DNA from 3 places in the Paraburkholderia sp. BR10954 genome. Region 2 is predicted to be linked to each of the others. Evidence: predicted binding sites of a transcription regulator. Region 2 holds the regulator's gene; each other region holds the start of a gene.
The links. The regulator HrcA, encoded in region 2, represses chaperone genes, less so after heat shock. The targets are predictions, from matches to a motif close to TTAGCACTCNNNNNNNNNGAGTGCTAA.
Positions count from the first base shown of each region.

Region 1: a site for HrcA is predicted at 1,973-1,999, ahead of groES (co-chaperone GroES). Genes of this name have one in related genera too.
Region 3: a site for HrcA is predicted at 1,396-1,422, ahead of rpoH (RNA polymerase sigma factor RpoH). Genes of this name have one in related genera too.

Region 1 covers NZ_JBFRCK010000002.1:482,433-485,710, reverse strand. Annotated here, with positions in the region: gene groL (chaperonin GroEL) at 1-1,557, opposite strand, end outside; gene groES (co-chaperone GroES) at 1,611-1,901, opposite strand; gene AB4Y34_RS04915 (glycosyltransferase family 2 protein) at 2,733-3,032, opposite strand.
Region 2 covers NZ_JBFRCK010000002.1:334,685-337,962, forward strand. Annotated here, with positions in the region: gene AB4Y34_RS04250 (NAD kinase) at 1-662, opposite strand, end outside; gene hrcA (heat-inducible transcriptional repressor HrcA) at 873-1,892, shown strand; gene hemH (ferrochelatase) at 2,071-3,141, shown strand; gene AB4Y34_RS04265 (RNA-binding S4 domain-containing protein) at 3,150-3,278, shown strand, end outside.
Region 3 covers NZ_JBFRCK010000002.1:156,913-160,190, reverse strand. Annotated here, with positions in the region: gene AB4Y34_RS03480 (nuclear transport factor 2 family protein) at 142-525, opposite strand; gene AB4Y34_RS03475 (acyloxyacyl hydrolase) at 567-1,130, opposite strand; gene rpoH (RNA polymerase sigma factor RpoH) at 1,484-2,419, shown strand; gene cydP (cytochrome oxidase putative small subunit CydP) at 2,834-3,094, shown strand; gene AB4Y34_RS03460 (cytochrome ubiquinol oxidase subunit I) at 3,084-3,278, shown strand, end outside.

The DNA of each region.
Region 1 (3,278 bases), 150 kb from region 2:
TGCGTCGGTCGTCAGCAGCAGGCCAGCAACCGAAGCTGCGTTTTGCAGCGCCGTGCGCGTCACCTTCGTCGGGTCCACGACACCTGCGTCAACCAGGTCGACGTACTCGCCGGTCGCTGCGTTGTAGCCGTAGTTGCCCTTGCCAGCAGCAACCGCTGCCACGACGACGCTCGCTTCTTCGCCACCGTTGGTGACGATCTGGCGCAGCGGCTCTTCCATTGCACGCAGAACGATCTTGATACCTGCGTCCTGATCGGCGTTTGCGCCCTTCAGGCCAGCGATCGCCGTACGCGCACGGATCAGCGCGACGCCGCCACCAGCGACGATGCCTTCTTCCACAGCTGCGCGCGTTGCGTGCAGTGCGTCTTCGACACGTGCCTTCTTTTCCTTCATTTCGACTTCGGTCGCAGCACCGACCTTGATCACTGCAACGCCGCCTGCCAGCTTGGCAACGCGTTCTTGCAGCTTTTCACGGTCATAGTCCGAGGTCGCTTCTTCGATCTGCTTGCGCACTTGCTTGACGCGAGCTTCGATGTTCGCTGCTTCGCCAGCGCCGTCGATGATCGTGGTGTTTTCCTTGCCCACTTCGATACGCTTCGCCTGGCCCAGTTCAGCCAGCGTTGCCTTCTCGAGCGTGAGGCCGGTTTCTTCTGCGATGACCTGGCCGCCGGTCAGGATCGCGATGTCTTCCAGCATCGCCTTACGACGATCGCCGAAGCCCGGTGCCTTCACAGCAACGGTCTTCAGGATGCCGCGGATGTTGTTGACGACCAGCGTTGCGAGCGCTTCGCCTTCGACATCTTCAGCGATGATCAAGAGCGGACGGCCAGCCTTCGCGACTTGTTCCAGAACCGGCAGCAGATCACGGATGTTCGACACCTTCTTGTCGTGCAGCAGCACGAACGGGTTGTCGAGCACGGCAACTTGCTTGTCCGGGTTGTTGATGAAGTACGGCGACAGGTAGCCGCGGTCGAATTGCATACCTTCGACGACGTCCAGCTCGTCTTGCAGCGACTTGCCGTCTTCGACGGTGATCACGCCTTCCTTGCCGACCTTGTCCATTGCTTCAGCGATGCGCTCGCCGATCGACGAATCGCTGTTCGCCGAGATCGCGCCAACCTGGGCGATTTCCTTGTTGGTCGTGCACGGCTTGCTGATCTTGCGCAGTTCTTCGATTGCGGCTGCAACAGCCTTGTCGATGCCGCGCTTCAGGTCCATCGGGTTCATGCCCGATGCGACGTACTTCATGCCTTCGCGGACGATCGATTGCGCGAGAACCGTAGCGGTCGTCGTGCCGTCGCCTGCGTTGTCGCTGGTCTTGGAAGCGACTTCCTTGACCATTTGCGCGCCCATGTTCTGGAGCTTGTCTTTCAGTTCGATCTCTTTTGCGACCGACACACCGTCCTTGGTGACCGTCGGGCCGCCGAAGCTGCGCTCGAGGACCACGTTGCGGCCCTTCGGACCCAGCGTGACCTTCACGGCGTTGGCGAGAATGTTCACGCCTTCGACCATCTTGGCACGGGCGGAATCACCGAATACGACGTCTTTAGCTGCCATCTTCTAACTCCTTGAATACTTTGGATATCACCGGGGAAGTAGCGACTTTGCGCTTACTTCTGCACCACGGCCATGATGTCTTCTTCGCGCATCACCAGCAGTTCGTTGCCGTCGACCTTGACGGTCTGGCCTGCGTACTTGCCGAACAGGACGCGGTCGCCGACCTTCACGTCGAGGGCGATCGCTGCGCCCTTGTCGTCGCGCTTGCCCGGGCCGACTGCGAGGATTTCACCTTGATCCGGCTTTTCCGCTGCGGCTTCGGGAATCACGATGCCCGACGCGGTCTTGGTTTCCTGATCCAGACGCTTGACGATCACGCGATCATGCAAAGGACGAAGGTTCATACATACTCCTCTCTGATTGAGACTGAAGAACGCTGAGAAAACCCGGCTGGACGAGCCAACCGGAGATGTTGTTAGCACTCTCGTGCAGCGAGTGCTAATTATATGGACGGGTAGTGACAAATTCAAGAAGTGGGGAGCAGCTGTCGAGGTTCATTCAACTTTGAACTTTGGTCATCTAAGTTGGAACTCCCCGTCCCCTCACACGCCTGGGATGTTCAACAAATTTCCCACGTAAAAACAACTATATAGCGCCAGTCCATAGAGGTAGGTGCACCGACTGACGGAACCCCGACGCCACCGCACTCTATGATGAAGCGACCATTGCACCTTGCGGCTGGGTGTACCCAGGGAATTCCCGCCCCCAGACGGGACGCGGTCAGAAATAGGAAAGATGTAGCCAGCGAAGTTGCCGGGTCTTGATCGAACCCCCTTTATTGATGGCGCTGTTTGGGGGCGTCCGTGTGGATAGCACTCCGTGCTACACATGAAATATCACGCTTAACCGCGTTCGAATCGGAGACGCCTGCCGGACAATCAGTGGTAGCGGTCACCCAGCACCATACCTTGGTCGTTTAGGTGGAGTCCTAGCGGCACCGAGCAATTCACCGCGGGGGTCTAGCGATGCTGCAGGTGCTAAGGGTTCTCGCCGAGTCGATGTCCACTTAGGGGCAGGCCGAGTCAGGGGCTGTGGGACTCAGTGCGGCGAGGGACAGTCATTCGGGGTTGCACGGCGATCGTCAGACCGGAGCAGTCTACGGTCGAATGGCTGCTCGCCGAGTTGACCTACTGTGACCGGCTGGCTGCATATCCGTCCGTCGAACCGGGTCACCTTCATTCCAGGGCCCGCCGCAGGAAATCAGGATGAATCTTGTCGTCGCCATCAAGCGGCACAAAGAGATCGCCATTTGCCTGGGCGAAGCCGAAATTTCGCGCTGCAGCGACCCCTGCGTTTTTCTTGGCGAACGACCGGAACCGATGATCCTTTTTTGCGTATCGCTGAAAGACGGCCTCCGAGTCGTCCGTCGAACCATCGTTGACAACGATACATTCCCAATCGGTAAACGACTGATGCAACACTGATTCGAGCGTTTCAGCGATGAATTCCTGCTGGTTAAAGCATGGAACAACGATAGATATTTTTGCCGTGACTCAATGTAATGCTTCTGTTGCCGCGTTTGGCCTCGGCAGTGCCCTGAACTGCGAACTCGCTGGTCTCGACGAACTGCTGCGATGGGTCGTGGCTGACCGACTGCACATCGACGCCAGTTGAGCCCCAGGGCGGTTCTTCAATCGTTCAACGCTAAGACGCGCGACAAGAGCGGTTGGGATCCAGCGCTGACTTTTGATCCGGTATACAAAGGTCCAGAGATGAACCCC
Region 2 (3,278 bases):
CGGTTCGACAGCGCGTGCGGCGCGATCGGCACGAGCACGAAGCCCTGCAATTGCGGATGCAGGATCGGCCCCTGCGACGACAGCGCGTACGCGGTCGAGCCGGTCGGCGTCGCGACGATCAGGCCGTCCGAGCGCTGGTTGTACATGAAGCGGCCGTCGACCGACACGCGCAGCTCCGCCATGCCCGAAAAACCGCTACGGTTGACCACCACGTCGTTGAACGCGAGCGCGTGATAGATCGACGTGCCGTCGCGCACGATGCGCGCTTCGAGCAGCACGCGCTCCTCGCGCTCGAAATTGCCGGACAGCATTTGCGGCACGATCTCGCGCATGTCGGAGATCGGAATGTCGGTGATGAAGCCGAGCCGTCCGTGGTTGATGCCGATCAAGGGCGTGCGATATGGCGCGAGCTGGCGACCGATGCCGAGCATCGTGCCGTCGCCGCCGAGCACCACGGCGACGTCGGCGCGCGCGCCGATCTCGGCGGGACGCAGCGCCGGATAGTCGGTTACGCCGATTTCGGCGGCGGTGTCGGCTTCGAACACGACTTCGAGGCCGAGCTTCGCGATGCACGCGGCGAGCGCGGTCAGCGGCTCGCCGATGCCTGGCGTATTGCTGCGCCCGACGAGCGCGACGGTCTTGAACTGGCTGGTCACTTGCATGCCGGCATTACACCATAGGTAGGGCCTGAAAAGAACCGCAGGCCAACCCGGTAGCGGGCCGGCGCACGCGGGGCGTCTGCGCATGTCGCGATTATCGTTAGAATGGTGAAGACCCGATGACATGCGCGCCCGCTGACGGCGCCGCATTGGCCGGGAGCGGGCGCCGCGGGCGCTCGCGGCTGCGATGCCATTGAGCTAAAATTTTTCGTCATGCTAGATCCTCGCGCACAAACCCTCCTCAAAACGCTGATCGAGCGCTACATCGCCGAAGGTCAGCCGGTCGGCTCGCGCACGCTGTCACGTTACTCGGGCCTCGAGCTGAGCCCGGCCACGATCCGCAACGTGATGTCGGACCTCGAGGATCTGGGGCTCGTGATCAGTCCGCACACGTCGGCGGGGCGCATTCCGACGCCACGCGGCTACCGTCTGTTCGTCGATACAATGTTGACGGTCGAGTCCGCCGCCGACGAAGAAGCGGTGATGCGCGCGGTCAAAACCACGCTGCAGGTGGGCGAGCCGCAGAAGATCGTCGCCGCGGCGGCGAGCGTGCTGTCCAACCTGTCGCAGTTCGCCGGTGTGGTGCTCACACCGCGCCGCAGCCACGTATTCAAGCAGATCGAATTCATGCGCCTGTCCGACAAGCGCATTCTGCTGATCATCGTGACGCCCGAAGGCGACGTGCAGAACCGCATTCTCGCCACCCAGCGCGACTTTTCGCCTTCGCAGCTGGTGGAAGCCTCCAATTACATCAACGCGCACTTCGCGGGCCTCTCGTTTGACGAAGTGCGCCGCCGCCTGCGCGAGGAAATCGACGAGCTGCGCGGCGACATGACCTCGTTGATGCATGCGGCCGTCACCGCGAGCACCGACGAATCCGATACCGGCGAGACTGTGCTTATCTCCGGCGAGCGCAATCTGCTCGAAGTCGCCGATCTTTCGTCGGACATGGCGCGCCTGCGCAAGCTGTTCGATGTGTTCGACCAGAAGACCAGCCTCCTTCAGTTGCTCGACGTGTCGAGTCACGCGGCGGGTGTGCAAATTTTCATTGGCGGCGAATCGACACTGGTGCCGATCGAGGAAATGAGCGTCGTCACCGCGCCGTACGAGGTCAACGGCAAGATCGTCGGCACGCTCGGTGTTATCGGTCCGACCCGCATGGCCTACAACCGCGTGATTCCGATCGTGGACATCACCGCGCGGCTGTTGTCCATGACGCTCAGCCAGCAGTAGTCATCGCGCTCCGCGGCGCCGCCGTCATCGCAGCCCGTGCCGGCCATGATGCGCGAACGGGCGGCCTCTGCCAATCGTCCGAATGGCCAGGGTCCGGCGACGCCCGGCCGAACCCGCGCCGCTATAATGAATCTCCATTGAATCGACTCGCCGCGTGAAGCGGTGACTTCTGCTGCCTATGCGCTTCGACCTCGAGCGGCCATCACAGAACGCCACGTCGCATCGCGTCGCCGTGTTGCTGATCAATCTCGGTACGCCCGACGCGCCGACGCCGCGCGCGGTGCGCCGCTATCTCGCGCAGTTTTTGTCCGATCCTCGCGTGGTCGAAATTCCCGCGCTGCTGTGGCAGCTGATTCTGCGTCTGCTGATCTTGCCGTTTCGCGGCCGCAGCTCCGCCAGGAAGTACGCGGCGGTGTGGATGCCTGAGGGCTCGCCGCTGCGCGTGCACACCGAAAAGCAGGTCGAGGGTTTGCGCCATCTGCTGCAAGTCAACGACTACACGGTGCTGGTCGACTACGCGATGCGCTACGGCACGCCCGGCATTCCGGCAATGCTGAACCAGCTGAAGCTCGCCGGCACCGAGCGCGTGCTGCTGATGCCGATGTATCCGCAGTATTCGGCGTCGACCACCGCGACCGCGTTCGACGAAGCCTTTTCCGCGCTCAAGCGCATGCGCAACCAGCCGGAAATCCGCACGGTTCGCCAGTACGCCGATCACCCGGCGTATATCGCGGCGCTCGCTGCGCAGGTGCGTCATCACTGGCATCTGCACGGCCGCCCCGATTTCGCGGCGGGCGACAAGCTCGTGCTGAGTTTCCACGGCGTGCCCAAGCGCACACTCGACCTCGGCGACCCCTATCACGAGCAATGCCAGCAGACCGGCGCGCTGCTGATGCAGGCGCTCGAATTGACGCCGGTCGAATGCCGCATCACGTTCCAGTCGCGCTTTGGCAAGGCCGAATGGCTGCAGCCCTACACGGCGCCGACGTTGAAGGAACTCGGTGCGGCAGGCGTGCGGCGTGCTGACGTGTTTTGTCCGGGTTTCACCGCCGACTGCCTCGAAACGATCGAGGAAATCGGCATGGAAGTGCGCGACGAATTTCTGCAGGCGGGTGGCAAGGAGTTTCACCGGATCCCCTGTCTGAATGCGTCTCAGCCGTGGGTTGCCGCGCTCGGCGAAATCGTCGCGCAGCACCTGCAGGGCTGGCCGGTGCAGGCGGTGCCGGTGCCGCACACGACAGGGGCTTGAATACGCAGATGAACTACCGCATTTCAACCGAACCGGGCGCGAAACTGCGCATCGACAAATGGCTGTGGGCCGCGCGCTTCTTCAAGACGCGTTCGCTGGCCGCGGATGCGGTCGACAAGGGGCGGGTGCGCATCGGC
Region 3 (3,278 bases), 180 kb from region 2:
ATACGGCGCAAACAGCCGCGATAAAGCTGAGGATTGCGCAACCGCGTAAATCGGACTTGAGCTTGCGGCGGCGGAGTGCGCACCCCGCATTCGGCTGCCGGGACGGGCGCGCTCACGAGGCGCGCCCGCGCGATGAAAATCTCACTCCAGCGCGCAACGCGTCGCCTGCCATGCGATCAGCCGCCACTGGCCGTCTTCGTGTGTGTGAATCGCGGTGTAGGCAATCGGGAACAGCAGCGCGCCGTTGTTCGCTTCCATCTCGATCAGCGCGCGGCCCGTGACCACGTAGGTCTCGCGCCCGGCCGGCAGGACGTCTTGCGACTGCACCTCGATTTGCCGATAACGACGGCGCCCCGCGGTGATCCCGTCGATGAACTGTCGCTTCGTCTCGCGCTTGCCGTTCGTATGAACGTAGCTCACGTTGTCAGCGAGCAGCGTGTCGAGCGACTGCCCATCGCCGTCGACCATCGCGCGAAATCGCTCTCGCTCGAGCCCGCGAATCGCTTCGATCATCTTTGCCGCCATTGCAGAGCCCCTCGAACACCGCGAGCCGCAAGGGGCCACGGTCAGAAGTGATATTGCAAATATAGCTGGCTGAAATTTATACCAGGATTCGGCTCTTTGATACCGCCATTGGAAACATGCTGGAAGCGGTAGCCGGCGACATACTGCCGATGAGCGCCGAACTGCAGCCCGACGCCCGCCATCTCGGAGAACTGGAACGCGGTGCCCAACGTGAAGTCGGAAGAAATGCGCGGGCTGGTCAGCAACCCGACACCGGCACCCACCTCGATGAATGGCCGCACCAAGCCCGACGACTTGGCGAAGCGGATCACCGGCGTCACACCGATCTCGCCGATGTTGTCGTGAACGTTTCCTTCATTGGTGTGCCACCACGCGACGTGCGCCTCGCCGATCAGCGCGAAATTCCAGTCGCCGATCTGCCACCAGGTGAGGTTCGGGTCCCAGACCACGCCGAGATCGAGCCTCTTGACGTGACGATCACCGACGCCGGCGGCCACCAGCACGCCGAACTGGTCGGCCCGGGACGCGCCCGCCGCACCCAGCAGCAGAACGGCCAACGCACTTTTTAGAGTAAGTCCACGGACCACAAGATTCTTGTCGTTCATTCAGCCCCCATTCTGGTGACTATTAAGCGAGCGCCCCCTTTGTTCCAAGCACGATTTAGGGGCAAGTATCTTCCAGATAATGCGCCCAAACAGCAATTATTCACTTTAGAACAGAATGATGTCAGTCGATCATGAGGCTGCAGCCGCCTCGAACGGTAATTTGTACAGGTTCAACGCACAATGCAAATAGAGCGTATGATAACTATCAGAAATCAACGCTCAATAGGATTTTCCGGAACTTGGATACCCCTGCGACATCTAAGTATTAGCACTCGGCAGATCTGAGTGCTAACATCCATCGCTGGAGTCGTTTACTGAGTACGCAATTGTCTGATTCCAAAGGAGCTTCACACGTGAGCCATGCAATGACCCTTCCGAGTACTTTGAGCCCGTCGTCGGCTAAGGCCGCTCCGGCAGGTGCACTGGCGCTCTCGCATTCCTCGCTGCTGTCCGGTCAACTGGGCAACATCGACGCCTATATTCAGGCGGTCAACCGGATTCCGATGCTGACGCCGGCGGAAGAACGCCAGTTCGCCATTGAATTGCGCGAACATGACAATCTGGAGGCGGCGCGCCGCCTCGTGCTGTCGCACCTGCGACTCGTCGTGTCGATCGCGCGTAACTATCTCGGTTACGGGTTGCCGCACGCCGACCTGATCCAGGAAGGCAACATCGGCTTGATGAAAGCGGTCAAGCGCTTCGATCCCGAGCAAAACGTGCGCCTCGTGTCGTACGCGATGCACTGGATCAAGGCCGAGATCCACGAATACATCCTGCGCAACTGGCGCATGGTGAAGGTCGCCACCACGAAGGCGCAGCGCAAGTTGTTCTTCAACCTGCGCAGCCACAAGCAGGGCCTCGGCGCGTTCACGCCGGACGAGATCGATGGTCTCGCGAAGGAACTGAACGTGAAGCGCGAAGAGGTCGCGGAGATGGAAACGCGTCTGTCGGGCGGCGATATCGCGCTGGAAGGTCAGGTCGAAGACGGTGAAGAGTCGTACGCGCCGATCGCCTATCTGGCCGACTCGCATAGCGAGCCGACCGCCGTGCTGGCTTCGCGTCAGCGCGACCGGCTGCAAAGCGACGGCATCGCAAGCGCGCTCGACGCGCTCGATCCGCGCAGCCGCCGCATCATCGAAGCGCGCTGGCTGAAGGTGGCCGACGACGGCTCGGGCGGCTCCACGTTGCACGAGCTGGCCGACGAGTTCGGCGTGTCGGCCGAACGTATCCGCCAGATCGAAGCCAGCGCGATGAAGAAGATGCGCGGCGCACTGACCGAGTACGCGTAAGCGTCGAAGCCATGCGCGCGTCAATTGTGTCCCGCCCACGACGTGGGTAACAGCGACACACGGTAACCGGTCGCGTACTATTTAGCGACCATCGCGCTCAAGCCCCGCCCTCGCAAGACGGCGGGGCTTTTTCATTCCTTTCGTCCATTCGTGCGTCTCCCGGCCGCAGCGCATTCGCGTAGGCCTGTCCCCAAGCCGGCCTGTCGAGCCCGGTAAGCCTTTCTTGACGTATCGCGAGTCCGGTAGCAATACTGGACAGACGCGGCAAGTTTCGCGACGTGATGCCGCATGGCTAACCCTCAGAGCACGAGGTTTCCCCTCCTACAATCGGCATGCATTCGCCAGACTGCCTGACGGCAAGGGCGGTCTGGATCCGGCCGGACTCTCCGGCGTGAAGTCGTCTTTCGACCGATCATGACCCTAGCCCTCAATCGCAGCAGCACTGTCCGGTCGCGCTTGCGCGGCGGGTTCAGCAGGTGGGTGCGCGGTCCAACGCTGGCGCGCGATATCGCCATCATTCTCGCCATCAAGTTCGCCCTACTGATGGCGCTCAAGTTCACATTCTTCAATCATCCGCAGGCGGAGCACATGATGCTGCCGCCTCAGCAGGTCGCGCAGGCGCTACTGTCGGTGCCCGCCCCGCATCCGTCCGGAGGTGATCAACATGCCCGTTAGCGAAGTCGTAGAACTGTCGCGGTTCCAGTTCGCCATCACGGCGCTTTATCACTTTCTGTTCGTGCCGCTCACGCTCGGCCTCGCCTGGTTGCTCGTCATCATGGAGTCGGTCTACGTGATGACCGGCAAGCAGATCTACAAGGACATGACGCAGTTCTGGGGCAAGCTGTTCGGCATCAACTTC